DNA from 2 places in the Streptomyces daliensis genome. Region 2 is predicted to be linked to the other one. Evidence: predicted binding sites of a transcription regulator. Region 2 holds the regulator's gene; the other holds the start of a gene.
The links. The regulator HrcA, encoded in region 2, represses chaperone genes, less so after heat shock. The targets are predictions, from matches to a motif close to TTNGCACTCNGNNNNNCNGAGTGCNAA.

Region 1 (15,401 bases), on a different contig from region 2:
AGTGCGTGCACCGCAAAACTTCATACCGCTCATCCAGAGGGGCAGAGGGAAACGGCCCGTTGAAGCCCCGGCAACCCTCCAGCCGGTCTCGCGATCATGGCGAGGCTCCCGGCTTGGGAAGGTGCCAATTCCGTCTCGTGGCGAGATACGTCACGGGGAAGATGAGGAGAAAGGGCCTCGCCTCCATGGCTGTGCAAGCTGCTGAGCAGCAGGACACCGTATCCCCGCAGGACAACGCCACCGTCGATCTCGGCCCCGCCGTCGCGCTCTCCTGCCGTGAGTGCGGAGAGCGGATCCCGCTCGGCCCGGTCTTCGCGTGCGAGGCGTGTTTCGGGCCGCTGGAGATCGCTTACGACCTTCCCAGCGGCGACCCCGAGGGTCTGCGCAAGCAGATCGAGGCGGGCCCCGACAACATCTGGCGGTACGCGCCGCTGCTGCCCGTCCCCGCCGACGTGGCCTCGAAGCCCAGCATCAACCCGGGCTTCACCAAGCTGGTCAAGGCCGACAACCTGGCCCGTGAGCTGGGCATCACCGGGTCCCTCCACATCAAGGACGACTCCGGCAACCCGACGCACTCCTTCAAGGACCGCGTCGTCGCCATCGCCGTGGAGGCGGCCCGCGCCTTCGGCTTCACCACGCTGTCCTGCTCGTCGACGGGCAACCTGGCCGGCGCCGTCGGCGCCGCAGCGGCCCGCGCGGGCTTCCGCTCCTGCGTGTTCATCCCGCACGACCTGGAGCAGGGCAAGGTCGTGATGGCCGCCGTCTACGGCGGTGACCTGGTCGGCATCGAGGGCAACTACGACGACGTCAACCGCTTCTGCTCCGAGCTGATCGGCGACCCGCTGGGCGAGGGCTGGGGGTTCGTCAACGTCAACCTGCGCCCGTACTACGGCGAGGGCTCGAAGACACTCGCGTACGAGATCTGCGAGCAGCTCGGCTGGGAGCTGCCGGACCAGATCGTGATCCCGATCGCCTCCGGCTCGCAGCTCACGAAGATCGACAAGGGTCTGAAGGAGCTGATCAGGATCGGGCTCGTCGAGGACAGGCCCTACAAGATCTTCGGCGCCCAGGCCGAGGGCTGCTCGCCCGTCTCCCGCGCCTTCAAGGACGGGCACGACGTCGTGCGCCCGGTGCGCCCCGACACCATCGCCAAGTCGCTGGCCATCGGCAACCCGGCCGACGGGCCCTACGTCCTGGACATCGCACGCCGTACGGGCGGCGCGGTGGAGGATGTGAACGACGAGCAGGTCGTCGACGCGATCAAGCTGCTGGCGCGCACGGAGGGCATCTTCGCCGAGACCGCGGGCGGCGTGACCGTCGGCGTGACCAAGAAGCTGATCGAGGAAGGGAAGCTCGACCCCTCCCTCACCACCGTCGTCCTCAACACGGGCGACGGACTCAAGACCCTGGACGCGGTCGCCCCGACCACCGGGCCGTCCGCCATCATCCGTCCGAACCTGGACTCCTTCCGAGAGGCTGGCCTCGCATCATGAGCGTGAATGTCCGTATCCCCACCATTCTCCGTACGTACACCGGTGGCCAGGCCGAAGTGAGCGCCGAGGGCGCCACGCTGTCCGAGGTGCTGACGGACCTGGAGAAGAACCACGCGGGCATCGGCGCGCGCGTTCTCGACGACGAGGGCAAGCTGCGCCGCTTCGTCAACGTGTACGTGAACGACGACGACGTCCGCTTCGAGCAGGGTCTGGAGACGCCGACGCCGGACGGCGCGGGCGTCTCCATCATCCCGGCCGTCGCGGGCGGCTGCTGAGCCCGGGCCGAGCCCCGACGGGGTCCGGCTGTCCGGACCTCCATGATTCTTCGATGGGTCTTCGTTGAATCTTCACTGATGACGGGCCCGAAGCGTCCGTGAACGGTCAACGCATCGAATATTGTCGAATCGCTCCCTCCTGATCCGACCGGAGGGAGCGATTCCGCATTCCGGGCCGCGATAGGGTGGCGTCAATCCCCTCCCCCGTGCGCGCCCAGCGCATATGAGAACGCGACAAGTTGTGCCCCAAAACGAGGCCGCAATTGTCGTGTTGGTGGCCTATGCCCGGCCCGACTTGCCCTGATTTCAAGGGACTTCAGCGTTTATTCCCGATCGGCCGTACCCAGAATTCTCGTCCGATTGACCTGTTGCAGAGGGCGTCCGTGCAGATACATTCAGCCGCGGTCGACGCGTTCCGGCGCACGCTTCCGCTTAGGCAGAAGTGAGGTCTGACCCGGGTTCGTGAAGTGCGGGCTCGTGCAAGGGCCAGTAATAGGGGAGTTAGGAATGGCTCAGGGCACCGTCAAGTGGTTCAACGCGGAGAAGGGGTACGGCTTCATCGCGGTCGACGGTGGTGCGGACGTGTTCGTCCACTACAGCGCGATCCAGATGGACGGCTACCGCACTCTCGACGAAGGGCAGCGGGTCGAGTTCGAGATCTCGCAGGGTCAGAAGGGGCCGCAGGCGGACATGGTCCGCGTGACCGGCTGAGCGCCGACCAGACTGCGCAGAGCGTGGAGGGGCCGCATCTTCGGATGCGGCCCCTCATGTCTGTCCAGGGGGTGTTTTCGTCCGGGGGCGTCCGGGGCCCGGCTCATGGGGGGGGGTGCCCGGACCGGTCGGCCGGTCCGGAGTCGTACCGTCGGATACGGAGGGCGCGCGGACCCGTGCCGGAGGCCGTTCACGTCCGCGCGCACAGCCGCGCACGTCCGCGCGCGTATACACGCGCCCCGCCGAGCACCCCGCGCCGGGCCTTCGAACCGCCGCAGCCGCTTGCACTCGCGGGGGTCGAGTGCTAATCATTGGCGTTAGCACTCTACGAGTGAGAGTGACAACGAAGGACCGGGTCGGTGAGGCCCGCAGCCGGGTGGGTGCAAGGAACCGCCCGGGTTGCAGGCCGTCCGTCGCGGGCGCCAGCGCGGTCCGGATCATCCGTACCCTGGCTTCGCCGGGGGGACCCCCAGTCCGGGAGGACCACTTCACATGGCCAAGATCATCGCGTTCGACGAGGAGGCGCGGCGCGGCCTTGAGCGCGGTATGAACCAGCTCGCCGATGCCGTCAAGGTCACCCTCGGGCCCAAGGGCCGCAACGTCGTGCTGGAGAAGAAGTGGGGCGCCCCCACGATCACCAACGACGGTGTCTCCATCGCCAAGGAGATCGAGCTCGAGGACTCCTACGAGAAGATCGGCGCCGAGCTGGTCAAGGAGGTCGCGAAGAAGACGGACGACGTCGCCGGTGACGGCACGACGACCGCGACCGTCCTCGCCCAGGCGCTCGTCAAGGAGGGCCTGCGCAACGTGGCCGCGGGTGCCAACCCGATGGCGCTGAAGCGCGGCATCGAGAAGGCCACCGAGGCCGTCTCCGGCGCGCTGCTGGAGCAGGCCAAGGACGTGGAGACCAAGGAGCAGATCGCCTCCACCGCCTCCATCTCCGCCGCCGACGCCCAGATCGGCGAGCTCATCGCCGAGGCGATGGACAAGGTCGGCAAGGAAGGCGTCATCACCGTCGAGGAGTCGCAGACCTTCGGTCTGGAGCTTGAGCTCACCGAGGGCATGCGCTTTGACAAGGGCTACATCTCCGCCTACTTCGCCACCGACATGGAGCGGATGGAGGCCGAGCTGGAGGACCCGTACATCCTCATCGTCAACTCCAAGATCAGCAACGTGAAGGACCTCCTTCCGCTGCTGGAGAAGGTCATGCAGTCGGGCAAGCCGCTGCTGATCATCGCGGAGGACGTCGAGGGCGAGGCCCTCTCCACGCTGGTCGTCAACAAGATCCGCGGCACCTTCAAGTCCGTCGCCGTCAAGGCCCCGGGCTTCGGCGACCGCCGCAAGGCCATGCTCGGCGACATCGCCATCCTCACCGGCGGTCAGGTCATCTCCGAGGAGGTCGGCCTCAAGCTGGAGAACGCCGGTCTGGAGCTGCTCGGCCGCGCCCGCAAGGTCGTCATCACCAAGGACGAGACCACCATCGTCGACGGTGCCGGTGACAGCGAGCAGGTTCAGGGCCGCGTCAACCAGATCCGCGCCGAGATCGACAACAGCGACTCGGACTACGACCGCGAGAAGCTCCAGGAGCGTCTGGCGAAGCTGGCCGGCGGCGTGGCCGTCATCAAGGCCGGTGCCGCCACCGAGGTCGAGCTGAAGGAGCGCAAGCACCGCATCGAGGACGCGGTGCGCAACGCCAAGGCCGCCGTCGAGGAGGGCATCGTCGCCGGTGGTGGCGTGGCTCTGCTCCAGGCGTCCAGCGTCTTCGAGAAGCTGGACCTGGAGGGCGACGAGGCCACCGGTGCCGCCGCCGTCAAGCTGGCCCTGGAGGCCCCGCTCAAGCAGATCGCGGTCAACGCCGGTCTCGAGGGTGGCGTCATCGTCGAGAAGGTCCGCAACCTCACCCCGGGCAACGGCCTCAACGCCGCCACCGGCGAGTACGTGGACATGATCGCCGAGGGCATCATCGACCCGGCCAAGGTGACGCGCTCCGCGCTCCAGAACGCCGCCTCCATCGCGGCGCTGTTCCTCACCACCGAGGCCGTCATCGCCGACAAGCCGGAGAAGGCCGGGGCCGGCGCCGCCGACCCGACCGGTGGCATGGGCGGTGGCATGGACTTCTGATCCACCGGAGTTTCCTCCCGGCGGATCGGCGGCTCCACGCCGTACGGATCGGACCGAGGGCGGCATCCCCTGCACGGGGGTGCCGCCCTCGGCGCGTGTCAGGGGTCGGGCTGCGTAGGAGGGGGTGCCGAAGGATGCGTACGGATTCTCGTACGGGGGTCGCGCGCGTGGGTATGCCGTGGGCAGGTACGGAGGGCGTACGGCGCACGTACGGAGGGGGCCGGGCACGGGCGCGCTGTACGGGGCGGGCGCGCCAACCGCTGTCGCGCCCACGGCGGTTTAGCCCGCCGCAGCGGGGCTAACCGGACCGGGCAGGTTTCCACGAAGTTTTTCACGAGCCGCACGAGCTACGAGAGACGAAAGCCCGGGGTGGGACACATGACCGCAGTCGTGATCGTGATCCTGGTACTGGTGGTGGTCGCCCTCGCCGCCGGTGCCCTCTATATGAGCCGCGCGAAAGGCGGCGGCAAGGGCGGTCTGAAACGGCGCTTCGGCCCCGAGTACGAGCGGGTCCTCGCGCGGCACAACGGCGACGTCAAGGCGGCGGAACACGAACTGGACGAGCGCGTCAGGCGGTACGGGCGCCTGCGGCTCCAGCCGCTGACCCCCGAGGTGCGGGAGCAGTACCTGGTCCGGTGGGCCGGAGCCCAGGAGCGGTTCGTCGACTCACCGAACGAGGCCATCGCTGAGGCCGACCAGTTGCTGGCCGGGCTCGCCCAGGAGCGCGGCTTCCCGGGCGTCGACCGGCCCGACGAGCACATGGACGCGCTGTCCGTGCACCACGCCCACCACATCCACGGCTACCGCATGGTGCACGCCGCCGCGCACGGCCGCGCCGGTACGGAGGGGATGCGCGAGGCGATGCTGGAGGCGCGGGCGCTGTTCGACGCGCTGGCCGAGGACCGTCCCGCGACGGCGGGCAAGGGACGCCGCCCGGTGACCACGGGGCCCGGTACGGCGGGTTCCGGCGCGCCCGGTAGCGCCACGCCCGGCGGAACCGCCACGCCCGGCACCCCGGCCCCCGGCTCCACAGCACCCGGCGCCGCGCCTCCCGGGGCCCCTGACGGGCGCGCCCACGCGAACGACGGACGTACGCACTCGCGCTGGCCCATCGGCGGCAACCGCCGCCACCGGACGAGGGGAAGTGAGACGCCGTGAGCAGGGACATGGACGACCACGAGAACCGTCCCGGCGCGGCCCCGCCGCCCACCACACCGCCGCCGACCGCACCCCCGGCCAGCACGCCGCCGGGCACCACGGCTCCGCCCGTGACCCCGCCGCCCGTGCCGCCGACGGGCCCGCCGCCCGGCGCTCCCCCCACGGGGGCGCGTGCCGAGACGGCCGTGGCTCCCCGGCGCAGCGGCGGCGGCAGCGCTGATCCGGGCCCGCCGAGGAGCGCCGGCACGCCCGTGACCTCGGCGGAGGAGCGGGGCGGCGCCGACAGGCCCGGCGCCGACGAACCGCCCCTGGACCCCCGCGAGTCCACGCACCCCCACGCGGGCCCGCTGGTGCCCGGCACCGAACGCGACCGCCTGGCCGAGCGCCTCCAGCACGCCGTCACGGGGTTCGTGGACGGGCCGCGCCGGTCTGTCGAGGAGGCGGATGCCGTCTTCGACGAGCTGAGCCGCCATATCACCGAAGCGCTCGTCGAGCGCCAGCGCGCCCTGCGCGAACCGTGGCGTGGCGCGGCGGCCAAGCCCGAGGGCGACGACCACTACGGCGGCAGGCCCGGCGAGGCCGCGCCGGGCACGTCGGCCGCGTCGGGCCCGGCCGGCACGGCCGAGACCGAGGAACTCCGGCTGGCACTGCGCCAGTACAGGGAGGCGATGGACCGGCTGCTGAGGATGTGACGCGCGACGCGCGACGCGTCCAGCGACATGAGGGGCCCGGCCGCGCGGGCGTTTTCCGGCGGCCGGGCCCCTCATGGCTGGGCGGCGGGGGGACGCGGCCTGTCCGGTAGTGGCGTTGCCTGCCGTCGTCACCCTCCGTAAAGTAATCAATGACGTGACGTGATCGCCAGCGAAGTGGGGTGGGTTCGAATGGCACGAGTGTGGGAGGCCGATCCGGCCGCGTTGTTCACGCGCAGGCTGGGGAAGACCGCCGAGGAACTGGGGAACACGGAGGACGAGACCGGTTGCCCCGACATCTGGGAGCTGGACAACGGCGACATCGCGGTGATCGGCCGGGACCTCACGGCGGAGTACGCGGACCGGCTTCCGCCGGACGCCAGGATCTCGCGGGGAGAGCGGCTGGTCGTCATCCCGGGCAACACGCTCCGTGCGGCGAAGCCGGACATCGCCGATGTCTGACCGTACGCCGTTCTCCTCCGGCCTCGACCTCACCCTCGACCGCGATCTCGGTGAGCGGCTCGGACTCGACGCCTACAGGAGCGACTTCCAGCGGTACAAGGAGGCAATCACAGGCCGGGCGGGTTGGAAGTTCGAGCGGCGGCAGCACTTCCAGGAGTTGAACTCGCCCAGTTGGGAGGCGTTCCGCCGCGGCGACTACGACGAGGCGCTGCGGCTCGCCGTGAAGCGGGGGGAGCACTGGCGTGAGGTGGCGCGGGAGGACAAGGAACGGGACAGCGTCTTCCACCGCGTCCGCGTGGTGGAGGAACCGCTGACGCCCTACCTGTGGTGGGAGCTGCACTCCCTGCGGGTCCAGGCCGAGAGCGGGATGCCGGTCCGGGTCGTCGGCGCCGGGGCACTGGAGCCGTGGGAGGGCCGGGGCATGCTGCCGGAGGTCGTCACCCTGGGCGGCGACGTGCTCTACGAGGTGGTCTACACCGACGCGGGACTGCTCGACGGCTGCGTCAGGTTCACCGGTCCGGAACTCGTCGGGCGCTGGGAGAGGTTCATCGAGCATCTCTACGCGGACGGCGAGGACGTCATGTCCTACACCGACCGCTGTCTCGGCCCCCGGCCCGCTTCCCGGACGACGGAGGAGTAGGCATCAGCGGCGAAGGCGTGGAGAACGGGGAGGGCGAGGGGGACGGGCCCGTGAGCGGGACGCGTTCCGACCTGTCGGGCTCCTCCCGTGACGTGGTGCAGGCGGGCCAGGTGAGCGGCGGCGTCCACTTCCACGCACCCGCCCCTGCCCCCGCCGATGGCGACGAACCGAAGCGCGACCGGCGTCCGAGGCCACGTCAGCTTCCCGGCGACGTACGGAACTTCGTCAACCGTACGCAGGAACTCCGCCGTCTGAACGAGGCGTTCTCCGGCGAGGGCGAGCCGTTCGTGGCACCCGTCTGCGTGATCGTCGGCACCGCGGGCGCGGGCAAGACCTCGCTCGCGCTGCGCTGGGCGCACCAGATACGGGACCACTTCCCCGACGGGCACCTTTACGTCAACCTGCGCGGCTACGACCCGGGGGAACCGGTCACCGCGGAGGAACTGCTGCCGCGGTTCCTCACCGCGCTGGGGGTCGCCCCCGCCGAGGTTCCGGCCGATCCGGCGGACGCGTCCGCGCTGTACCGCTCGCTGCTGGCCGATCGCCGGATGCTGATCTTCCTGGACAACGCGGCCACCGTCGCCCAGGTCCGCCCGCTGCTGCCAGGCACAGCGCGCTGTCTGACCGTGGTGACCAGCAGGGGGCGGCTGTCAGGACTCGCCGTGCGGGACGGCGCGTACCGGCTGACCCTGGGCACCCTGGACGAGGAAGAAGCCGTCGCGCTGCTGCGTGCGGTGACCTCCGGGTACCGGCCGGTCCCGGACGACGTCGACAAGCTCGTCGAGCTGTCCCGGCTGTGTGCGCGGCTGCCGCTCGCACTGCGTATCGCGGCGGAACGCGCCGCAGGGCACCCCCACATGCGACTGGACGAGCTGATCGCCGATCTGCGCGACGAATCGGCGCTGTGGGACGCGCTCAGCACGGGGGACGAGGAGGAGGCCGAGGCCGTGCGCGCGGTGTTCACGTGGTCCTATCGGGCACTGTCCCCGGACGCCGCACGGCTGTTCCGGCTGCTCGGGCTGCACCCGGGGCCCGAGTTCGGGATCGGCGCCGTCGCGGCGCTGGCGGGGGTCAGGGAGCGCGGGGCGCGGCAGTTGCTGGACGTGCTGGCCGGGGCGCATCTGCTGGAACAGACGGCGCCGGACCGGTTCGCCTTCCACGATCTGCTGCGCGCCTACGCGGGGGAGTGCGCCCAGCGCGAGGAGGTCGCCGAGGAGCGCTCCGCCGCGCTGCGGAGGCTGCTCGACTGGTACGTGCGGACGGCCGACGCCGCGCAGAGCTGGATCAGACCCGCGGAGGCACACCTGGACCTGGGAGAGCCCGAGGCCCAGGTGTCACCGTCGGCCTTCACGGACTACGACCAGGCTGTGGACTGGGCCGAGCGGGAACACCCCAACTTCCTTCCCCTGGTCCGCGCGGCCGAGCGCGCCGGTCTCGACCGGTACGTCTGGCAGTTGGCCGCCGTGCTCTGGAACGCCAAGGCGCCGTCCTCTCTCACGACGGACTGGCTGCCGATGGGCCGGACCGGGCTGGCCGCTGCCCGGCGGCTGGACGACCGGCCCGCGCAGGCCCTCCTCCTGGAGGACCTCGGGTTCGCCCACACCAAGCTCAACCGGCTGGCGGAGGGGCTCGACTGCCACCGGGAAGCGCTGCTCATCCACCGCGACACGGGCGCCAGGGAGGGCGAGGCAGCAGCGCTCAACGCGCTCGGGCTGGTGCATCTGCGAGGGCGGGAGCTGGCCCGTGCGGCGGAGCGGCTGGAGCAGGCGGCGGCCCTCTTCGGGGAACTGGGCGAGAACCACTGGCAGACCGTCGCCGTCGCCAACCTCGCCCTCGTGCACTACCGCGCCGGGCGGCTGGCCGAGGCGGACGAGGCGATCCACCGGGCACTGGCGGTCCACCGGGACGAAGGCGCCGCCCGGAGCATCGGCAACGCGCTGTGGATCCTGAGCGGGATCCACCTCGACCGCGGCGAGCCGCGGCAGGCGCTGGACGCCGCGGAGGAAGCGGTGGCGCTGGCCCTGGACCTGCGCAGCAACGTGATGGAGGCGTGCTGGCTGCTGGCGCTCGGCGACGCGCAAGAAGCGCTCGGCCGCTCCGGCGACGCGCTCGTCTCCTACCACCGCTCCGCCTCGCTCCACCGGCGCCTCGGTGACCACAGCCGGGAGGCGCTCGCCTGGCAGGGGGCCGGGGCGACGTACCACCGGATCGGCCGGGTGGCGGAGTCCGTCGCGTTCCACCGCCGCGCCGTGGCGGCCCACAGCGCGCTCGGTGACGCGTGGAACGAGGCCGCGGCCCTCGACGGGCTGGCCCGGGCCCTGGAGATCCAGGACCCGGGCCAGGCGCGTCGGTCCTGGGCGGAGGCGCTGCGGCTCCTCGGCCGCTACGACGATCCGCGTACGGTGCGGATGCGTGCGGAGATCGACCACCGTCTTGCGACGGTCCCGGACCCGGAACCCGATCAGGACCCGGAACCGGACCCGGAACCGGACCCGGAACCGGACCCGGAACCGGGCTCCGGCGACTGACCTCGCGCGTTGTCCGGCGTGCGGAGCCGGGCCTTCATGCTGGCTGGCGGCGCGGGTGCGGCTCCGTCGGGAGCCGGAAGCGGGGGCGTCAGGGCTGGACCTCTGTCAGGGGGATGTCGAGGGGGAACGGGGTCGTCAGTTTGAGCTGGTCGTGGTGGATGCTCACCGGAGCGTAGGTGCGGGTGGCGGGCTCCAGCTCGAAGACGTAGACGATCGCGCGGCCACCGTCGTTCTCGACGCGCCAGAAGTGGGGGATGCCAGCCGCGGCGTACTTTCGCGGCTTGGCCTCGCGGTCGCGGGCGATGGAGTCGGGCGAGACGACCTCGGCGGCGAGGAGTACGTCCTCGGGGTGGTACGTGGTCTGGTCCGGGCCCGTGTCGGCGTCCGTCCGGACCAGCATGATGTTCGGTTCGAGGCGGTCGTGGTGGCCGAGCGTCACCGTCATCTCGCGGATGACCGCGACCTCCGGCGGCGCACAACGCCGAAGGTGCGTCAGCAGCACATCGACCATGCGCATGTGGAAGTTCGTCTGCGGGGCCGCGAAGACGAGGCTCCCGTCGATCAGCTCCGTGTGCGGAGGCAGATTCGGCAGCCGGTCCAGATCATCGGCCGTGTATCCGCCCTGGGGAGGGCGCGGCCATTCGTACTCGTCGTACTCGGGCTCGGCACTCATCGCTGCTTGCATGAGCCGCATCGTCGCCGACGGATACAGCGTACTCGGCCGGATTTCCCGCCCGTCCTCCGAACGGGTGACGGGCGGGTCCGGAAGGCGGGCCAGCGGCCCCGTCAGGCGTTGGCGTTGGCGTTCGCGTTTGCCGGGGCCGGGGTCTTCGGTGGGGTGGGCTCCGTCGGGTTGTCGGTGGGGGCGTCGGCCGGGGCGGGTTCGGGCACGGTGTTGAGGTCGGTCAGCATCTGCTTGCTGAAGCCGAAGAAGTAGGTGGCGGTGAAGCCGACCGCGTAGCCCGCGAGCAGGCCGAGGCCGTAGATCGCGGCGATGGAGCCGAGGTCCTGGTTGCCCTTGAGGAGGGGGAACAGGGCCCAGCCCGAGGGGCCGATGGCGGTGGAGCCGACGGACGTGCCGAGCTGGTAGAAGAGGCCGACCACGCCGCCGCCGAACGCGCCGCCCACGCAGGCGGTGATGAAGGGGCGGCCGAGGGGCAGCGAGACGCCGTAGATCAGGGGCTCGCCCACGCCCAGGAACCCGGCGGGCAGCGCCGAGCGGATCGTCTTGCGGATCGACGTGTTGTGGCGCAGCCGCAGAAAGATCGCGACGGCGGCGCCGACCTGCCCCGCACCGGCCATGGCGAGGATCGGCAGCAGGATCGTGAAGCCGTCCTGCTCGATGAGGGTGGTGTGGATCGGGATGAGGGCCTGGTGCAGGCCGAGCATCACGAGCGGGAGGAAGAGCCCGCCCAGGACGAAGCCCGCGAAGGCGCCGCCGTGCTGGAGCAGCCAGTTCGCGAAGTGGCCGATGCCGGTGGAGATCTCGCCGCAGACGAACATCAGGCCGTAGAGGGTGACCAGGCCGGCGACGAGGACGGTGAGGGTGGGCGTGACGAGGACGTCGACGGCCTCCGGGACCCAGCGGCGGCACCACTTCTCGACCTGCACGGCCAGCAGCGCCGCGAAGAGCGCGCCCAGCACGCCGCCCTGCCCTGGGGCGAGCTTCTGGCCGAAGGCGGAGATGTCGGCGACCCCGGCGTAGACGATGATCCCCGCGACGGCGCCACCCAGCACCGGCGTGCCGCCGAACTCCTTGGCCGTGTTGAACCCGACGAAGACCGCGATCAGCGACATGAAGCCGGACGCGATGGCGCCCAGCGCCGGGACCAGGCCGGGGGCCCAGCCGAGGTTGGTGAGCAGGCCGTTGATGCCCGCGACGATGCCGCAGCCGATGAGGGCCGGGATGAGCGGCACGAAGATGTTGGCGATGCGCCGCAGCATGAGCTTCACGGGGGTCGCGTTGCGCTGCTTGCGGGCCGCGCGCAGGGCCGCGCCCTCCGCCGCCAGCTCCTCGGCGGTCTTGGGGCCGGTGCTCCGGTCGGGGGCCGTGTCCTTCGCGGGGTCCGTGCTGGGCGTGTCCGCCGCGTCGGACGCGTCGGTCGCCTCCGCCACCAGCGCCTCGAACTCCGGGGTGACGCGGGCGACCTTCCCGGGCCCGAGCACGATCTGGTACGTGTCGTCCTCGACGACGCCCATCACGTCGGGCAGCGCCTTCAGCGCCTCGTCCTCGACCAGGGAGCGGTCCACGAGGCCCAGGCGCATCCGGGTCATGCAGTGGGTGACGGAGGTGACGTTCCGGGGCCCGCCCACGAGGGGCAGGATCGCCTCGGCGATCTGACGGTTCTGGTGCGTGCTGGTGCTCATGTGGTGCAGTCGCTCTTCTTTGAGGTGCAGGGGGGCGGGGTGGGGCGTGGGTGGCTCAGGTGCGGGCGGACTTGAGCGCGGCGCGCAGATGTCCGCCCGACGTGTCGAGAAGGCGCGCGGCCGTGGGCCCGTCCACCTCTCCGAGCACGATGAGGATGGCGTTCTTGACCTCGCCGTCGGCCTCGGTGAGCGCGGACTCGATCGTCGCGTCGTCGGCGCCGGTCGCGAGGGAGACGATGCGGCGCGAGCGGGCGCGCAGCTTCTCGTTGGACGCGCGGACGTCGACCATCAGGTTCCCGTAGGTCTTGCCCAGGCGGATCATGGTGATGGTCGAGAGCATGTTGAGGACGAGCTTCTGCGCCGTACCGGCCTTCAGCCGGGTCGAGCCCGTGAGCAGCTCGGGGCCGACGACGACCTCGATACCGTGCTCGGCCGCTGCGGCGAGCGCGGAGTCCGCGTTGCAGGACAGGCCGATGGTGAGCGCGCCGTGCGCGGTGCGCGCGTGCTCGACGGCGCCGACGGCGTACGGGGTGCGGCCCGAGGCCGAGATGCCGACGACGGTGTCGTCGCTGGTCAGGCCCATGCCGTCCAGGTCGGAAGCGGCCAGCTCCTTGCTGTCCTCGGCGCCCTCGACCGCCGTGACCATGGCGGAGGGGCCGCCCGCGATGAGGCCGACGACCTCGTCCGGGTCGGTGTTGAAAGTGGGCGGGCACTCGCTCGCGTCGAGTACGCCGAGGCGCCCGGCCGTGCCCGCGCCCGCGTAGACGAGCCGTCCGCCACGGGCCATGCGCGCGGCGGTGGCGTCGATGGCCTCGGCGATACGGGGGAGCTGCGCGGCGACGGCACCGGGCACGGTGGTGTCCTCGCCGTTCATGATGCGGGCGATCTCAAGGGTGGGGAGCTGGTCGATCTCGGCCAGCTCGCTGCGGAACGCCTCGGTGGTCAGCGTCTCCAACTGCGCGCGCAGGGCGCTGTACGTGGCGTCGGTGGGGGAGGAGGTCATGAAAGGTGCGGCTCTTTCTCGTGTCTTCTCGCGGGCGCGCCTTCGTCCCCGTATGCGCGTCGTCTCGGCGGTGCGTGGTGCGTGGTGTGCGGGTTGCGGCTCAGCGGGTGGGGCGGGGCGTGTGGCGGTGGGCGAGCGCTTCGTAGGAGGCGGAGAGCGCGGGCGCCGCCGTCTCGTACGTGCGCTGCGCGACCCCGATGAACAGGCAGTCCACCACGAGGAGCTGGCTCGTACGGCTCGACATGGCCGCCGGCCGCAGCTCGCTCTCCCGCGCCGTGGAGGTGGTCAGCACATGGTCCGCGTACTGCGCGACCTCCCCGTCGGGACGCCCCGTGATGGCGATCGTCGTGGCGCCGTGGTCGAAGGCGACGCGCAGCGGTTCGATGACGTCGACGGTGCGGCCCGAGTGGGTGATGGCGAGCGCCACGTCGCCCGCGCGCAACTGGACCGCGTTGGTGACGGCGAGGTGCGGATCGGCGTGCGCGTGCGCGACGAAGCCGATGCGCAGCAGCTTCTGGGCGAGGTCCTGGCTGACGAGACCGGAGGCGCCGACGCCGTAGACGTCGATGCGACGTGCCGCTGCCAGCGCGGTGACGGCCGCCTCGACCTGCGCGGTGTCCAGCGCCGCTGCGGTGTCGGCGAGGGTCTGCTGCTCGTCGTGCGCGAGCTTGGCGACGACGTCGGCTATCGGATCGTCGACGGCGATATCAGCGGTGACGGACGGCGCGGCCCCGGACTCCTGCTGCGCCGCGAGCCCGGCCAGTGCGAGGCGCAGATCGCGGTAGCCGGGGTAGCCGAGCAGCCGCGAGGTGCGGACGACGGTCGCCTCGCTGGTGCCCGTGCGCTCGGCGAGCCCTGTCACCGTGAGCTGGGCGCAGCCCGCCGGGTCACCGGCGACGGCCTCGGCGACGCGCTGCATGGAGCGGGTCATCGACGGCGCCATGGTGCGCACCTTCGCCGCGAGCGCGGCGGGGCCCGGTGGTCCGGGACGTATGCCGGAGGGGGCGGGGTCCGCCGCACCGCTGGCGAAAGTTTCCTTCAGTTTTGTCGTCACGGATGGAAGATATTTTCGACACGCGGCGTCGTCAAGGCCTCCGAGGCGGGCGTGTGCCGGGATACGCCGGGACGTGGGCGCGCCGTGTCTGGTGCAATGGAGACATGGATCAGCTTGAGCAGGCACTTCACGCGGCGCGGGCGCTCGTGCTCGCCGATCTTGAGGCGAGCGAGGTCGCGCAGCCTGACGTGGTCTCGCTCGTCGAGGAGTCGATCACCCACCGCCGGTGGTGGGTCCAGCAGTGGCCCGAGGGCGTCGCCTTCGTGGACGGCCTGGTCGCGCAGGACGTGCAGGACGCGCTCCTGGACCGTTACGGCCGCTGGCCGCTGTGCCCCGTGTGCGTGGGGACAGACCCGCACGCGCTGGACGTCGAACCGGAGTTGGGGGAGGACCCGCACTGGGTCTGCGTGAAGACGACGACCTCGGTCGCGCGGGTGGGGGCGCTGGGGCGGAAGCTGTGACGGCGAGCGGGTCCGCCCCCGCGCCGGGGGAGGTCCGTTGACGGTCTACATCGACCCGCCGGACTGGCCGGGGCACGGCCGCATGTGGTCCCACCTCGTCAGCGACATCTCCTACGACGAGCTGCACGCCTTCGCCGCGTCCATCGGCTGCCCGCGCCGCGCCTTCGACGGTGACCACTACGACGTCCCGAGCACGCGGTACGCCGACGCCGTGCGGGCCGGTGCGCGCGAAGTGGGCAGCAAGGAACTGCTGCGGCGCCTCACGGAGGCGGGGCTGCGGCGCCGCAAGCGGCCGGGTGCGCGGCGCGAGGACGCCACGGACTGACGGGCGCTCCGCCCCCGCCCCGCCCATGTGGGCGCGGGGCCACTTTCCGGTGCGCGGTTTCTAGGGTGACCGATGAAGTACGGGAGCCATGATGATGGCGATCCACGCGACCAT
Region 2 (15,401 bases):
TCGCACAGCTCGTCGGTGATCTTCTGGAGCGTGGGGCGCAGCGCCTCGACGCGCTTGACCATGAAGTCACGCGTGACCATGCGGCGCAGCCGGGTGTGGTCCGGCGGGTCCATGCGGATGAAGCCGCGGGCCGCGCCGTCGACCGGGGCGCCGCCCGTCATGCCGCTGAGGGGGTAGCCGGGGCGCGTGGTGTCCGAGCTGAAGCGCTGGTCGCCGAGGATCGCGCGGACGTCCGCGTAGCGCGTGGCCAGCCAGGCCCAGGTGCCGTCCGGCAGCGAGACCTTGGACAGCGGCTCCTCGACGCGCAGCCGGTCCAGTCCGGCGGGCGGGTCGAACGGGCAGCCCGGCGGGGGCTCCGTGGGGAGGCGTGCCGGGGCGGGTGCGGGTGCGGTGGGGGTCATGCCGCGCTCCTTGCGTACCGAAGATGAGGTAACAGGCGTTAGCTTACGCATGTATCCCTACCGCGCGAAATCCGGGGCGCGCCGCGTCAAGGGCACGCCAAGCAGCGCCCAGGAAAAGGGAAAGGGGAGATCAGGGCGGGGTTCGGACGGGGTTCGGGCAGGGTCCGGGCAAGGACGGGCGGAGCCCGGGAAGTGAGCGGTGAGGCGGGAGGGGGCTCACCGCTCCAGCAGCAGCCCCAGCAGCTCGTCGACGAAGTTCTCCAGCCGCTTCGGGTCCTTGCGCCGCGGCATGACCTGCCACAGCGTGACCCGTCCGTGCACGCCCGACCACAGCACGTACGGCGCCTCGGCGCGCGTGCCCCGCACCCGCCAGCCCGCCGCCTCGCAGCGCTTCAGCGCCTCGTCCCAGCCGCCGACGACCACACGCGCGGGGTGCGCGGTGAGCCGCTCGTTCTCGACGGGCGTCTGCCACGTCTCGTACATCAGGCGGTACTTGGCGGGGTGCGTCACCGCGTAGTGGCAGTACGCGCGCAACTGCGCGCGCAGCCGCTCCACCGGCTCGTCCTGGGGCGCGGCGGCGTCGGCCTCGCCCATGTCCTCGCCGAGGCGGTCGAAGTTCTGGGCGAGGGTGGCCCACACCAGCTCGGTCTTGTCGGTGAAGTGGCGGTAGATGCTGGGCGCGGCGATGCCGACCTCGCGGGCCACGGCGCGCAGCGACAGCGCGTCCTCGCTGCCGACCTGCTCCAGCAGCCGTTCGGTGGCCTGAAGGATCTCCTCGCGCAGCCGCTCGCCCTGGCCCCTGGGGTTACGGGGCCGCCCGCCAGCGGTTCCCCGCGCCGCCCCTGCGGACTTCGCGGACTTCCCGGCCTTCGCCGCTCCGGCGCCGACCGCGCTCTTCGTGCCCGTACGCTCGGTCACCTCGTCACCTCCTCACCGGCCACCCACATTGACGTGCTCCCCGGCCTGAGGCTCAGGGATTCCGGTCTGGGCCGTGTGGCCCTTCCGGGGGCTTCCTGCTTCACGGCGCTGTGCGGGCACGTGTGCTCGTCTTACCGGCGCTCCACAGGCGTTTGGTGTCTCCGCCCGTCCGGCGGCGACGATACGGCGTCCCTCGACGAGGACATTGCGGGCCGCGTTGTGGTCACGCTCATGCACGATGCCGCACGCCCCGCACATCCACTCCCGCACGTGCAGGGGCTTGGGGCCGTCCCGCACTCCGCAGGCCGAGCAGACCTGGGAGGAGGGGAAGGCCCGGTCCACCCTGGCGAAGGTGCGGCCGTGCTTGGCCGCCTTGTACTCCAGCATCCCAGTGAACGAAGACCATCCCGCGTCGTGCACGGACTTGGCCAGCCGGGTACGGGCGAGACCGGACACCGCGAGGTCTTCCACATACACCGCTTGGTTCTCGCGGATGATCCGTGTGGATGCCTTGTGGTGCCAGTCCCGGCGCCGGTCCGCCACCCTGGCGTGCTGGCGCGCGACCTTGCTCCGGGCCTTGGCCCGGTTCTTCGACCCCTTCGCCTTGCGGGACAGCTCCCGCTGAAGACGCTTGAGCTTCTTCTCCGCCCGGCGCAGGAAACGGGGGCTGGCGATCCTGGAGCCGTCGGACAGGACGGCGAAGACGGACAGACCCAAGTCGATACCGGCCTCCGCTTCCACCTCGGGGAGGATGTCGGGCTCGGTCTCCACGACGAAACTGAGGAAGTACCGGCCCGCGCCGTCCCTGGTGACGGTCACAGAAGTCGGGGCCGCCGGAAGCCGACGCGACCACCTGACCTTGAGATGGCCGACCTTGGCCACATACACCCTGTCGTCGCCGGAGAGGGAGAAGGCGCTGCCGGTGAAGCGGATCGATTGACGGGTGTCTTTCTTCGACTTGTAGCGGGGAGGGCCGACCTTACGGCCGGACCGCTTGCCCTTCAGCGAGTCGAAGAAGTTCTTGTAGGCCGCATCCAGGTCCCGCAGGGACTGTTGCAGGACAACTGCCGAGACCTCGGCGAGCCAGGCACGTTCCCCGGTGCGCTTGGCCTGGGTGATACGCAGCCGCGACAACTCTGCCGACGTCACATACGGCAGCCCCGCCGCGTGCGCTTCCCTCCGGTCACGCAGACAGTCGTTCCACACCACACGAGCACACCCAAACGCCTTCGCCAGCGCACGGCACTGGGCGGCGTCCGGATAGGCCCGGTAGTTGTAACGAAGCTGCATACCGGTAACCCTACGACGATTGACCTCAAGAGCGGATAAAACGACCACGAGCATGGCAGGCATGTCGTTTCGCCGATGCACGCGCACATGGTCTTCGTGACAACCTACCGGCGCGGAGTCATCGTCGTGGATCCAGTGCCCCGCCTCGGGGAACTCCACGAGCCACGCGGCTCGTGTACATGACCGCACGGCCGCCGATGCGCGTCAGCGTCAGCACCGGAGGGGGGCGCTTCTATCTGTTCGGTCAAAGGTTGTGGGCTTCCTGTCGTAGTACGCCCTCGGTTCGAGGCTGGACAGGGAGGCGAACGAGGCGAGGAACAGGGCCCGTTTGAGCAGCTTGTTGCCGGCGTGGGGCGGGGCTTCGCCCCGGATGGAGGACCCGGAACGGTGGGTGGTGGGGGTCACTCCCGCGTAGGAGGCCAGGTGGGCGGCGGTGGGGAACGCGGACCCGTCGCCGACCTCGGCCAGGATGCGGGCGCCGATCCTGACCACGACTCTGGGCATGGAGGTGGGGACCTTCGCGAGAGGGTGGGCCCCAGCAGGGCGGCGATACGGGCCTCCAGGATCTCCCGGCGTTTGAACAGGACCGTGAGGGACTCGGCCAGGCCGGAGACGATCTCCCCCACCGAGTCGCTGCCGGGGACCGTGACGGTCCGCTCGACCAGCGGGCGGTGCGCATGCGCGGGGCGGTCTGGAGCATGACCTGGGTGATCTGCCCGGCACCGGCCCGGGCCAGGGCGGCCGGGGAACCGAAGGTCGCACCGCGCCCCGCCCCGCCCCGTCAGCCCCCGCGACGCTTCGGTACCGGAACGCGCATCAGGTCCTCCGCCACCGTCAGCTCGCCCTCGAAACCGGCGGCCCGCGCCTCGCGCGCGAAGGCCGAGGGGTCGCTGTAGCGCTGCGAGAAGTGGGTGAGCACGAGGCTGCGCACCCCGGACTCGGCCGCCACGCGGCCTGCCTGACCCGACGTCAAGTGGCCGTACTCGCGGGCCAGTTCCGCGTCCTCGTCCAAGAACGTCGACTCGATGACCAGCATGTCGCAGCCCTCGGCCAGCGCGTACACGCCGTCGCACAGCCGGGTGTCCATCACGAAGGCGAAGCGCTGACCCCTGCGCGGCTCGCTGACGTCTTCCAGGCGCACGCCCCGCAGCTCGCCCTCCCTCTGGAGACGGCCTACGTCGGGGCCCGCGATGCCGTGCGCGGCAAGGCGCTCGGGCAGCATGCGCCGGGAGTCGGGCTCGACGAGACCGTAGCCGTACGCCTCGACGGGGTGCGACAGCTTCTCGGCGTACAGCGTGAACGGCACCCGCGCCGCGCCCTCGCCGGAATCCCAGCCGGGGCGGCCGGAGCGCCCCTGGGCGGCGTCCGCGTCCGCCTCCGGGGAGGCCAGCACGCCGGGGCCGGTGACCGGCGCCTCGCGCAGCACCACCGTCTCGCGGTAGGCCGTCGCGTAGCGCAGCCGCTCGAAGAAGCGGGCGCCGCTCGCGGGGAAGTGCGCCGTCACCGGGTGCGGCACCCGGTCCAGGTTGATGCGCTGGATGACGCCCGCGAGACCCAGCGAGTGGTCCCCGTGGAAGTGCGTCACACAGATCCGGGTCAGGTCGTGCGCGGCGACACCGGCGCGCACCATCTGGCGCTGCGTGCCCTCGCCCGGGTCGAAGAGGATGCCCTGGCCGTCCCAGAGCAGGGCGTAGCCGTTGTGGTTGCGGTGCCGGGTCGGGACCTGGCTGGCGGTGCCGAGGACGACCAACTCTCTCAAGGACAAGGGGAGTTACCGATCCCTACCCGGGAGGCCATTCGAGACCGCGCCCGCCGAGCACATGGGCGTGCGCGTGGAAGACGGTCTGGCCCGCGCCTGCGCCGGTGTTGAACACGACGCGGTAGCCGGTGCCGGGGCCGCCGTCGGCCGCCGCGATCTTCTCCTCCTCGGCCACCCGCCCCGCCTCGCGCAGCACGTCGGCCGCGAGCTGCGGCGCGCCCGTCGCCAGGGAAGCGGCGTCGGGGTAGTGCGCCTTGGGGATCACCAGGACGTGCGTCGGCGCCTGGGGGTTGATGTCCCGGAAGGCGACCGTCGTGTCCGTCTCCCGGACGACGGTCGCGGGGACGTCACCCGCGACGATCTTGCAGAACAGGCAGTCGGCCTGAGGTTCTCCAGCCATGCACGGGATGCTACCGGGACACCCGCGCGCGAGGGCGGACGGCGGGGCCCCGGGTTGGACGGGCGCCCGCGCGGGCGCCTCGGCCGCCCCCTCGCCTCAGTGCCCCGTACCCGCGTCCCGCTGGCCGGGCGTCTCGCACTCGCAGGGCGGCGGCGGATCGGGCGAGGGGTCGGACGGCGGCGGGTCGGGGGAAGCCGTCACCGTCACCGTGACCGGCGGGGTCTCCGGCGGAGCCGTCGGCGAGGTGGTGCCGGTGGGGGTCACCGTCTCGGTCACCGTCGGCTCCGGCGTCCCCGTCCCCGTCTCCTCCGGCGGCTCCGAGCCGCTCTGCGAGGACGAGGCGGAGGCGGAGGCGGACGGCGCCGCGCAGTTGCCCAGCACCTCGGCGCGGAAGACGGTGCGCTTCCCGACCTTCGCCGTCAGGTCGCCCCGTACGCACCGGCCGTCGTGCTCCTCCGTCACCTTGCCCCTGACGGTGATCTCCGCGCCGCTCTTGGTCTCCCCCTGGCAGTCCACCTTCGCGACCTGCCGCCGCGCCTTCGCGCTCGACGACGCGGACGTGGAAGCGGAAGCGGAGCCGCCGCGCTGCCCGACGGTCGCGGTACAGCTCATCCACTGGACGTCGACACCGGCGCTCTCCAGTGACCGGGTACCCGCCTGGTCGGTGGTGAGGGCGACGGCGGCGGAGTTCAGACCGCCCGGGACCGGTTCGCAGGCGACCACCCCGCCGACCAGTACCCCCACGGCACCCACGGCACCGGCCACCCGCAGCGGCCCGCGCACCGACCGAGATGATCCACTCGTCCGCTGACGCCGTAATGCCCCCATACACGCAGCTTCCCACCGCGCCGCCCCCGCGCACAGCCCCGTTCCCGCCTCGGTACGGCAACGCCTCGGCCACGTCCCGGAACCGAGGCGGCGGCGCGTGGACGCGTCGCCTCCCGTACGCCCCATGACTACGTACGGGTGATTCGCCCGCCGCACAGAACCGCACCCCGTGGCAGGGCGCGAGGATCGGGCCGTGCCTTCCTGCCTCTCTCCCGTCCGGCCACCGCGCCCCGCGTCGTCGCTGTCCACCGCCCTCCGGAAGGGGGCCGCGCTGTGACCGCCCTCGTCACGCCGACGGCGTCACCGCACGGCCCCGACCCCGATCCCGAGCACGCCCCCACCGACCCCACCGACCCCGCTCCCCCGCCGCCGCAGCCCGGTTCGGCGGCCCCCGCGCCGTCCCCGGCCGTACGGCCCTGGCGCCGCTCGCGCGCCGACGTACTGCTGTGCTGCGCGCTGCTCGCGGCCGTGCTGCTCGTGCAGGGCTGGAACGTCACCCACTACCCCCTCGTCTCCGAGTGCGAGGCCGCCCTGCTCGCCGACGCCTGGGCCGTCCAGCACGGCGAAGGGCTCGCGCTCACCACCTACCGCTGGGACCAGCCGCCACTCGCACCCCTCCAACTCGCCCTCCTCACCTGGCTTCCCGCGCTGCTCTCGCCCGAGGCGCTGACCGTGGCGCCGGTGCGGGCCGTCGCGCTGGCGGCGAGTGCCATGAGCGCGGTGCTGCTGTACGTGCTGGCGCGCCGCCTGCGGCTGCCCCGGTGGGCTGCGGGTGCGGCGGTGGCGCTGTACGGGCTCTCGCCGCTGTCCGTCGTCACACTGCGGGCCGTCTCCTCCGACGGCCTCGCACTGCCCTGGCTCCTGTGCGCCTTCGTCCTCGCCGTGCCCCCGCACCCACACCCACAACTCCACACTGCCTGGCGCCCGTTCGCGGCCGGGCTGGCCGCCGCCGTCGCGGTGCTCACCGAGGAGACGGCGTTCGTGGCGCTGCCCGCGCTGCTGCTGACGCTGTGGACGCACACCCCGCACACCCCGCACAGCCCGCACGAGACGACGCGCGGCGCGCGCGGCCGGGCGGCACTCACCGCCGCCTGCGGCTTCCTGCTCCCCCTGCTGGCCTGGGTGCTCCTCGCCTTCCTGCGCGGCGGGCTGCTGCCGCCTCCGGGCACGTCCCGGCCCGGCGCCTCGCTGCTCGGGGCGCTCCGCGAACGGCTGGCCGACGCCGGTTCCGGCTCCGTGTTCACGCCAGGATCCGCCGCACGCCGCATGATCGGGGGCTGGCTCTCCTGCGACCTGGTGCTGCCCGTAGCGGGGCTGCTGGCCGCGCTGCTGCTGGTCGAGGGCGCGCGCTGGTCCCGTACGGCGAGGGCGTCGGCCGGGCCCGCGCTCGCCGTTCTCCTGACGGCCGCCTTCGCGGCGCTGTGTCCCTCCGGCACGGGCGGCCACCCCGGCGCCTCGACGTACGCCGTGCAGGCGCTGCCGTTCCTCGCCCTCTCCCTCGCCGCGCTCGCCGCCGCGCTCACCTCCCGCGTCCTGCACGGCGGACGCGCCGCACGGGACGACGAGCACTCCGTACAGGACGACGAGCATGCCGTAAGGGGCGACGAACCCCGTACGGAGCACCTGCTCCTGAGCATCTGCCGCTGGACGCTGGTGTGGCTCCTGGCCGCCGCCGCACTGCTCGGGACCGTACCGCGCTGGTACGAGGGGGACCGCGCGGTCCTCACAGCGGAGGCCAACGCCCCGCAGCGGCAGGCCCTTTCCTGGCTACGCGCCTCCGTCGCACGCCCCGAGTCGGACCGCGTCCTCAGCGACGGCACGCTCTGGCTCGGCCTCGTGCACAGCGGGTTCCGGCCGCGCACGGGCGCCGTCTGGTCCCATACGGCCGCGCACGACCCCGCCGTCGCCGCCGCACTCCCGCGCGGCTGGCGCGATCTGGACTACGTCGTCTCGACGCCGCTGCTGCGCCGCGAGGCGCCCCGCCTCCCGATGACGCGCCGTGCCCTCGCGCACTCCGAGCGGCTGGCCTCGTTCGGCGAGGGCGCGGCCAGGGTCGAGGTCCGCTGGGTACCGGCGGGCTCCCAGGGGCAGGGCACGCGGAAGACGCCCGGCATCAGCCCCAGCGCCCGGTACGGGCCAGCAACAGAGCCGCGGCAACCCTGCCCGCAATAGAGACGCGCCGAGCACCGGCAGGCACACAGGCGCAAGGCACGCGGAAGACGCCCGGCATCAGCCCCAGCGCCCGGTACGGGCCAGCAACAGAGCCGCGGCAGCCGTGCCCGCGGTAGAGGTGCGCAGCACGGTCGGGCCGAGCCGGCAGGGCTTCGCACCCGCCTCGGCGAACGCGGCCAGTTCCTCGGTCGAGACCCCGCCCTCGGGCCCGACGACGAGCACGATGCCCCCGTCCCCCGCGCCGTCCACGTCGCCCGGAAGCGCGGCCGTGGCCAGTGGCGCGCTGCCCTCCTCGTGCAGCACCGCGCCCAGCGCCGCGCCGGAGAGCAGCGCGCCGACCTGCTTGGTGGTGGCCAGGTCCGCGACCTCGGGGAAGCGCAGCCTTCGCGCCTGCTTGCCCGCCTCGCGCGCCGTGGCACGCCACTTGGCGAGCGACTTGAGCCCGCGCTCGCCCTTCCACTGCGTCACGCAGCGCGCCGCCGCCCACGGGACGATCACGTCCACGCCGGTCTCGGTCATGGTCTCGACGGCCAGTTCGCCGCGGTCGCCCTTGGGCAGCGCCTGGACGACGGTGATGCGGGGCCGGGGTTCGGGCTCGGTCCGCACGTCCGTGACCGTCACCGTCAGCCGGTCCTTGCCCTCGACCCCGGCCACGGTGCCGTAGGCGCCGGTGCCCGCGCCGTCCGTCAGGACGATCTCCTCGCCCGCGCGCAGCCGCCGTACGGAGACGGCGTGCCGCCCCTCGGGCCCCTCCAGTACCACCGTGCCGACGGCCAGCCCGGCCGCTTCGGCGAGGAAGACCGGGGCGCTCAAGCGAGGCCGCCCGCACCGCCGCGTACCGCCATGCCCTCGCGGGCCACGGACAGCTCGGCCGCCAGGACCTCCACGAGCTGCGCCGCCGGCAGCGCGCGCGCCAGCCGGTGGCCCTGGCCCGCCCACAGCGCCATGCCCTGCGGGTCGCCCGCCTTGGCCGCCGCCTTGCGCAGACCGGCCGTCAGGTAGTGGATCTGCGGGTAGGCGGCGGGCGCGTACGGGCCGTGCTCGCGGATGAAGCGGTTCACCAGGCCGCGCGCCGGGCGTCCCGAGAAGGCGCGGGTCAGCTCCGTACGGACGAAGAGGGGGTTCGTCATCGCCTGCTTGTGGACCTCGCTGGCGCCCGACTCGGGGCAGACGACGAACGCCGTGCCCAGTTGCGCCGCGCTCGCGCCCGCCGCCAGCACGGCCGCGATCTGGCCGCCGCGCATCAGCCCGCCCGCGGCGATGATCGGCACCTGCACGGCCTCCTTGACCTGCGTCACGAGCGACAGCAGCCCGATGCCCGAGCTGGCGCCGTCGATCTGCGGGTCGTCGCGGTGCGTGCCCTGGTGGCCGCCCGCCTCGACGCCCTGGACGATCACCGCGTCGATGCCCGACCACTGCGCCGTCTCGGCCTCGGCGGCCGAGGTGACGGTGGCGACGGTGAAGGTGCCCACCTTCGCGAAGCGCTCCAGCACACTGCGCGTGGGGCAGCCGAAGTGGAAGGAGACGACGGGGACGGGGTCGTCGAAGAGTATGGCCAGCTTGCCCTCGTACGCGTCGTCGCTGCCCCGGTCCGTGTCACCGAGCGCGGTCTCGTACCAGGCCGCCTCACCCGCGAGCTGGTCCCGGTACACCTCGATGGCGGCGGGGTCGCTGGTCGGGGGCTGGGGCATGAAGAGGTTCACGTTGAAGGCGCGGTCGGTGAGCCGCCGGACCTGTTTGATCTCCTCGTACATGGCCTCCGGCGTCTTGTAGCCCGCCGCGAGGGAGCCCAGGCCGCCCGCCTCGCTGACGGCGGCGGCCAGCTCGGGCCCTGAGACGCCGCCCGCCATGGGGGCCTGCACGATCGGGTGTTCGGTCAGCTCGGACAACGTGGTCACAGCGGAGGGCATGGCTACATCCTGTCACGCGCCGTGTGTCATCTGTCGGGCAAGGTGCCCGTTGCGGAGGGCCCCCGGGGCACCAGCGCGGACGTGCGTGTCCGCGCTGGTGACAGGGCTGGACCGGCTCGTCCGAGGGCGCCAGTGGGCGTCTTGGGAGGTGTCGCTCCCCCACGCGCCCTCACCCGTCACGTACCCGCCGCGGCGGCCCCTCGCGGGCCCGCCGCTAGTGCGCCTCACCGGCCGTTGAACGCGTCCTTGAGCCGCGAGAACAGGCCCTGCTGACCCGGCTGGAACGTGCCCGTGGGCCGCTCCTCGCCGCGCAGCTTCGCGAGGCGCCGCATCAGCTCCTCCTGCTCGGGCTCCAGCTTCGTCGGGGTGGTCACCTCGACGTGGACGATGAGCTGGCCACGGCCGCCGCCCCGCAGATGCGTGATGCCGCGGTCGTGCAGCGGGATCGACTGCCCGGACTGCGTGCCCGGCCGGATGTCGACCTCCTCCATCCCGTCGAGCGTCTCCAGCGGCACCTTCGTGCCGAGCGAGGCGGCCGTCATCGGGATGGTGACCGTGCAGTGCAGATCGTCGCCCCTGCGCTGGAAGACGGGGTGCGCGTTCTCGTGGATCTCGACGTAGAGATCGCCCGCCGGACCGCCGCCGGGGCCGACCTCGCCCTCGCCCGCGAGCTGGATGCGGGTGCCGTTGTCGACGCCTGCGGGGATCTTGACGGTGAGGCTGCGCCGCGAGCGGATGCGGCCGTCACCGGCGCACTCGGGGCACGGGGTGGGCACGACGGTGCCGAAGCCCTGGCACTGCGGGCAGGGGCGCGACGTCATGACCTGGCCCAGGAAGGAGCGCGTGACCTGGGAGACCTCACCACGGCCCCGGCACATGTCACACGTCTGCGCCGAGGTGCCAGGGGCCGCGCCCTCGCCGCTGCACGTGGTGCAGACGACGGCGGTGTCGACCTGGATCTCCTTGGTGGTCCCGAAGGCCGCCTCGTCCAGATCGATGTCCAGCCGGATCATGGCGTCCTGGCCCCGCCGCGTGCGGGACCGGGGCCCGCGCTGCGACGCGGTGCCGAAGAACGCGTCCATGATGTCCGAGAAGTTCCCGAAGCCCGCGCCGAAGCCGCCGGGCCCACCGCCCGCGGCACCCGAGGCCGGGTCGCCGCCGAGGTCGTAGACCTGCTTCTTCTGCGGGTCCGACAGCACCTCGTAAGCGGTGTTGATCTCCTTGAACCGCTCCTGGGTCTTCGGGTCCGGATTGACGTCCGGATGCAGCTCGCGGGCCAGGCGGCGGAAAGCCTTCTTGATCTCGTCCTGCGAGGCGTCGCGCTGCACGCCGAGGACCGCGTAGTAGTCCGTCGCCACTTACGACTCCGCGAGGATCTGTCCGACGTAACGTGCCACTGCGCGTACCGCTCCCATCGTTCCGGGGTAGTCCATGCGGGTCGGTCCGACCACGCCGAGCTTGGCGACTGCTTCGTCGCCCGAACCGTAGCCGACCGATACGACCGATGTGGAACTCAGGCCCTCGTGGGCATTCTCATGCCCGATTCGTACCGTCATGCCCGGGTCCTTGGCCTCCCCGAGCAGCTTGAGCAGCACGACCTGCTCCTCCAGGGCCTCCAGCACCGGCCGGATGGTCAGGGGGAAGTCGTGCCCGAAGCGGGTGAGGTTCGAGGTGCCGCCGATCATCAGCCGCTCCTCGGTCTCCTCGACCAGGGTCTCCAGGAGCGTCGCCAGGACCGCCGAGATCGAGCCGCGGTCGTCCGCGTCGAACGCCTCGGGCAGGTCCTGCACGAGGGACGGGACCTCCGTGAACCGCTCGCCCACGACCCGGCTGTTGAGCCGGGCCCGCAGATCGGCCAGGGTGGCCTCTCCGATGGGCCCAGGAGTATCGATCATGCGCTGTTCGACACGGCCCGTGTCCGTGATGAGCACGAGCATCAGCCGCGCGGGCGCCAGCGAGAGCAGTTCCACGTGCCGCACCGTCGAGCGCGTCAGCGAGGGGTACTGCACCACGGCGACCTGCCGGGTGAGCTGCGCGAGCAGCCGCACCGTGCGGCCCACCACATCGTCCAGATCGACGGCGCCGTCCAGGAAGTTCTGGATGGCCCGGCGCTCCGGCGAGGACAGCGGCTTCACCCCGGCGAGCTTGTCGACGAAGAGGCGGTACCCCTTGTCCGTCGGGATGCGCCCGGCGCTGGTGTGCGGCTGGGCGATGTACCCCTCGTCCTCCAGCGCCGCCATGTCGTTACGCACGGTGGCCGGGGACACCCGCAGGTTGTGCCGCTCCGTGAGCGCCTTGGAACCCACGGGCTCCTCGGTGCCCACGTAGTCCTGGACGATGGCGCGCAGCACTTCGAGTCTGCGTTCACTGAGCATCGCGCACACCTCCCGCCCGGCCGTAGGTCTGGATTCTCTGCCGCTTCCTGGCATTCCCTGGCACTCTCACCGGATGAGTGCCAGCTTTCCCCGGGCCAGTGTACGGCCGGTCACCATGGCCGGGGCAAGGGTGGCCGGACCTGACGGTATCGCGGCCCTTCCGTCGCACCCGTGAGGCAGTCGCCGGCCGGGCGCGGGGAGAGGGCTGCCGTTAGCGTCGTCGTATGACGGGTCATTGGGAAGAGGGAGCGGACGACGGACCTACGGCGGACACGGGCGCGGACACGGTCTGGGAGCGGCTGGCGCCCGGCGTCGTACGGCGCAGGCTTCCCGGCTGGGACGCCACCGTGGGCGCCGTGGCGAGCGACGAGGGCGTACTCGTCGTCGACACCGGATCGTCCCTGCGCGAGGGGGCACGCATCCGCTCCGAGCTGCGGGAACTGTTCGGCCTGCCCGTGACGCACATCGCCCTCACCCACCCCCACTTCGACCATGTGCTGGGCACGGCCGCGTTCGCCGGTGTGCAGGTCTACGGCGCCGTCGGCGTGGACGAGCTGCTGGCGCGCCCGCGAGCGCGCGAGGCGCTGCGCGACGACGCCGTCGCGCACGGTCTCGCCCCGGACGCTGCGACCGAGGCGGTGGACGTCCTCGTGCGCCCGCACCACCCCGTCTCCGGCGAACTCACCCTCACCTTCGGGAACCGGCAGGTGCTGCTCGCGAACGTCGGGCCCGGGCACACGGGGCACGATCTGGCGGTGCTGGTGCCGGGCGCCGGGGGTTCGGCGGGGACGACGGGTTCGACGGGCGCTGAGGAGGCCCGTGAGGTCGTCTTCTGCGGCGATCTGGTGGAGGAGTCGGGCGAACCCCAGGCCGGGCGCGACGCCCAGCCGGGCCACTGGCCGCAGGCGCTGGACCGGCTGCTGGCGCTGGGCGGCGAGGACGCGCGCTATGTGCCGGGGCACGGCGCCGTCGTCGGCGCGGACTTCGTACGCGCCCAACGCGAGCGGCTGGCACAGCGGTTCGCGGACGGCTGAGCGGCACGCCGGTTCGCGGACGGCTGAAGAGGCCGTGAAGAATGAGCGCATGCGCAGCGGTCCGAGCAAGCGATACAGCCCCGATCTGACGCCGCCGTGGAAGCAGCGGCGGCCCGTCCCTGAGGTTCCGGCTGAGCCCGACCTCGTGGTCGAGGAGGTCACCACCGGCTTCTGCGGCGCGGTGATCCGGTGCGAGAAGACGGCGGAGGGCCCGACGGTCACCCTTGAGGACCGCTTCGGCAAGCACCGCGTCTTCCCCATGGAGCCGCGCGGCTTCCTGCTGGAGGGGAAGCCGGTGACGCTGGTACGGCCCACGGCCGCCACCTCTGCCGCCTCCCCCGCATCCGGCGGCTCCGCTTCCGGGCCCGGGGGCGCCTCCGGGCCGACGGGGCGCAGGCTGACGGCTTCCGGTTCGCTGGCGGTGCCGGGCGCGCGGGCCCGGGTGGCACGCGCGGGACGGATCTATGTGGAGGGACGGCACGACGCGGAGCTGGTCGAGAAGGTCTGGGGCGACGACCTGCGCATCGAGGGCGTCGTCGTGGAGTACCTGGAGGGCGTCGACGACCTCCCCGCGATCGTGGAAGCCTTCGGCCCCTCCCCCGAGGCACGCCTCGGCGTACTGGTCGACCACCTCGTGCCCGGCTCGAAGGAGTCCCGCATCGCGGAGCGGGTCACGGGCGAGGACGTGCTGGTCGTGGGCCACCCGTACATCGACATCTGGGAGGCCGTGAAGCCCGCCTCCGTGGGCATCGAAGCCTGGCCCCGGGTGCCGAAGGGGCAGGACTGGAAGACCGGCGTGTGCCGCGCACTGGGCTGGCCTGAGAACACGGGTGCCGCCTGGCGGCGCATCCTGGGCCACGTCCACAGCTACCGCGATCTGGAACCCGATCTGCTGGGGCGCGTCGAGCACCTCATCGACCATGTGACGGTGGGCGGCCCCGCCTCCGCTTGAGGGGCCCGGGTCCCGGCGCGGGCCCCGGACACCTCACCAGCGGGTTCCGCTTCGGCGTCCGGCACGGGTGCGGGCGCGGCGGAAGGGCGGCCCGTACCGGACAATGGACGTATGCCCTCCGCACTGCCCGATGGCGAGCCCATGCCCGACGACGGCTCGCTGCCCGCGAGCGCCCTCGCCGCCGAGCCCGCAGCACCCCTCGGCTTCTACCTCCACGTCCCGTACTGCGCCACCCGCTGCGGCTACTGCGACTTCAACACCTACACCGCCAGTGAGCTGCGCGGTTCCGGCGGCGCGCTCGCCTCGCGGGACAACTACGCCGCGCACATCGCCGAGGAGGTCCGCCTCGCGCGCAAGGTCCTCGGCGACGACCCCCGGCAGGTGGACACGGTGTTCGTCGGCGGCGGCACGCCCACCCTGCTGCCGCCCGAGGACCTCGGGCTGATGCTGTCGGCGATCCGCGACGAGTTCGGCCTCGCGCCGGACGCGGAGATCACCACCGAGGCCAACCCGGAGTCCGTCACCCCCGGCTCCCTGGAGCGGCTGCGCGAGGCGGGCTTCAACCGCGTCTCCTTCGGCATGCAGAGCGCCCGGCAGCACGTGCTGCGCGTCCTGGACCGGGCGCACACCCCGGGGCGGCCCGAGGAAGCCGCCGCCGAGGCACGCGCCGCCGGATTCGAGCACATCAACCTCGACCTGATCTACGGCACCCCCGGCGAGTCCAACGACGACTGGCGGGCCTCCCTCCACGCCGCCCTGGAGGCCAGGCCCGACCACGTGTCCGCCTACGCCCTCATCGTCGAGGAGGGCACCCAGCTCGCCCGCCGCATCCGTCGCGGCGAGGTGCCCATGACGGACGACGACGTGCACGCCGACCGCTACCTCATCGCCGACGAGATCCTCTCCTCGGCCGGGCTGACCTGGTACGAGGTCTCCAACTGGGCGACGGACGGCGACGCGTCGGCGCGCTGCCGGCACAACGAGCTGTACTGGACCGGTGCCGACTGGTGGGGGGCCGGGCCCGGGGCGCACAGTCATGTGGGCGGGGTGCGGTGGTGGAACGTCAAGCATCCCGGGGCGTATGCGCAGGCACTGACCGAGGGGCGCTCGCCCGGCGCGGGCCGGGAACTCCTGTCCGCGGAGGACCGGCGCGTGGAACGCATCCTGCTGGAACTCCGCCTCTCCGACGGCTGCCCCCTCTCCCTCCTCGCGCCCGAGGGCGCCCGCGCGGCGGACCGCGCCCTGTCGGACGGCCTCCTGCAACGTGGCCCCTACGAGAAGGGCCGCGCGGTCCTGACCCTGCGAGGCCGCCTCCTGGCCGACGCGGTGGTCCGCGACCTGGTCGACTGACGGCCCCTTCGC

Region 1: groL (chaperonin GroEL) is a predicted target of HrcA. The motif match lies at 2,797-2,823, and genes of this name have one in related genera.

The regions. Positions count from the first base shown of each region.
Region 1 is NZ_BAAGSO010000133.1:29,163-44,563, forward strand. It holds SAM riboswitch class I at 27-168, shown strand; gene thrC (threonine synthase) at 186-1,493, shown strand; gene ACYVOO_RS37530 (MoaD/ThiS family protein) at 1,490-1,768, shown strand; gene ACYVOO_RS37535 (cold-shock protein) at 2,276-2,479, shown strand; gene groL (chaperonin GroEL) at 2,972-4,600, shown strand; partial or broken gene ACYVOO_RS37545 (hypothetical protein) at 4,979-5,560, shown strand; gene ACYVOO_RS37550 (hypothetical protein) at 5,755-6,450, shown strand; gene ACYVOO_RS37555 (hypothetical protein) at 6,640-6,909, shown strand; gene ACYVOO_RS37560 (DUF6879 family protein) at 6,902-7,549, shown strand; gene ACYVOO_RS37565 (ATP-binding protein) at 7,600-10,077, shown strand; gene ACYVOO_RS37570 (Uma2 family endonuclease) at 10,166-10,762, opposite strand; gene ACYVOO_RS37575 (PTS transporter subunit EIIC) at 10,864-12,444, opposite strand; gene murQ (N-acetylmuramic acid 6-phosphate etherase) at 12,500-13,447, opposite strand; gene ACYVOO_RS37585 (MurR/RpiR family transcriptional regulator) at 13,548-14,501, opposite strand; gene ACYVOO_RS37590 (hypothetical protein) at 14,606-14,962, shown strand; gene ACYVOO_RS37595 (DUF4031 domain-containing protein) at 15,000-15,287, shown strand.
Region 2 is NZ_BAAGSO010000057.1:59,466-74,866, reverse strand. It holds gene ACYVOO_RS12005 (cytochrome P450) at 1-401, opposite strand, end outside; gene ACYVOO_RS12000 (TetR/AcrR family transcriptional regulator) at 618-1,319, opposite strand; gene ACYVOO_RS11995 (RNA-guided endonuclease InsQ/TnpB family protein) at 1,332-2,609, opposite strand; gene ACYVOO_RS11990 (IS110 family transposase) at 2,820-3,113, opposite strand; gene ACYVOO_RS11985 (ribonuclease Z) at 3,391-4,374, opposite strand; gene ACYVOO_RS11980 (histidine triad nucleotide-binding protein) at 4,391-4,768, opposite strand; gene ACYVOO_RS11975 (hypothetical protein) at 4,865-5,551, opposite strand; gene ACYVOO_RS11970 (phospholipid carrier-dependent glycosyltransferase) at 5,870-7,768, shown strand; gene ACYVOO_RS11965 (16S rRNA (uracil(1498)-N(3))-methyltransferase) at 7,826-8,581, opposite strand; gene ACYVOO_RS11960 (nitronate monooxygenase) at 8,578-9,678, opposite strand; gene dnaJ (molecular chaperone DnaJ) at 9,903-11,036, opposite strand; gene hrcA (heat-inducible transcriptional repressor HrcA) at 11,037-12,053, opposite strand; gene ACYVOO_RS11945 (MBL fold metallo-hydrolase) at 12,278-13,087, shown strand; gene ACYVOO_RS11940 (DUF3097 domain-containing protein) at 13,137-14,039, shown strand; gene hemW (radical SAM family heme chaperone HemW) at 14,151-15,389, shown strand.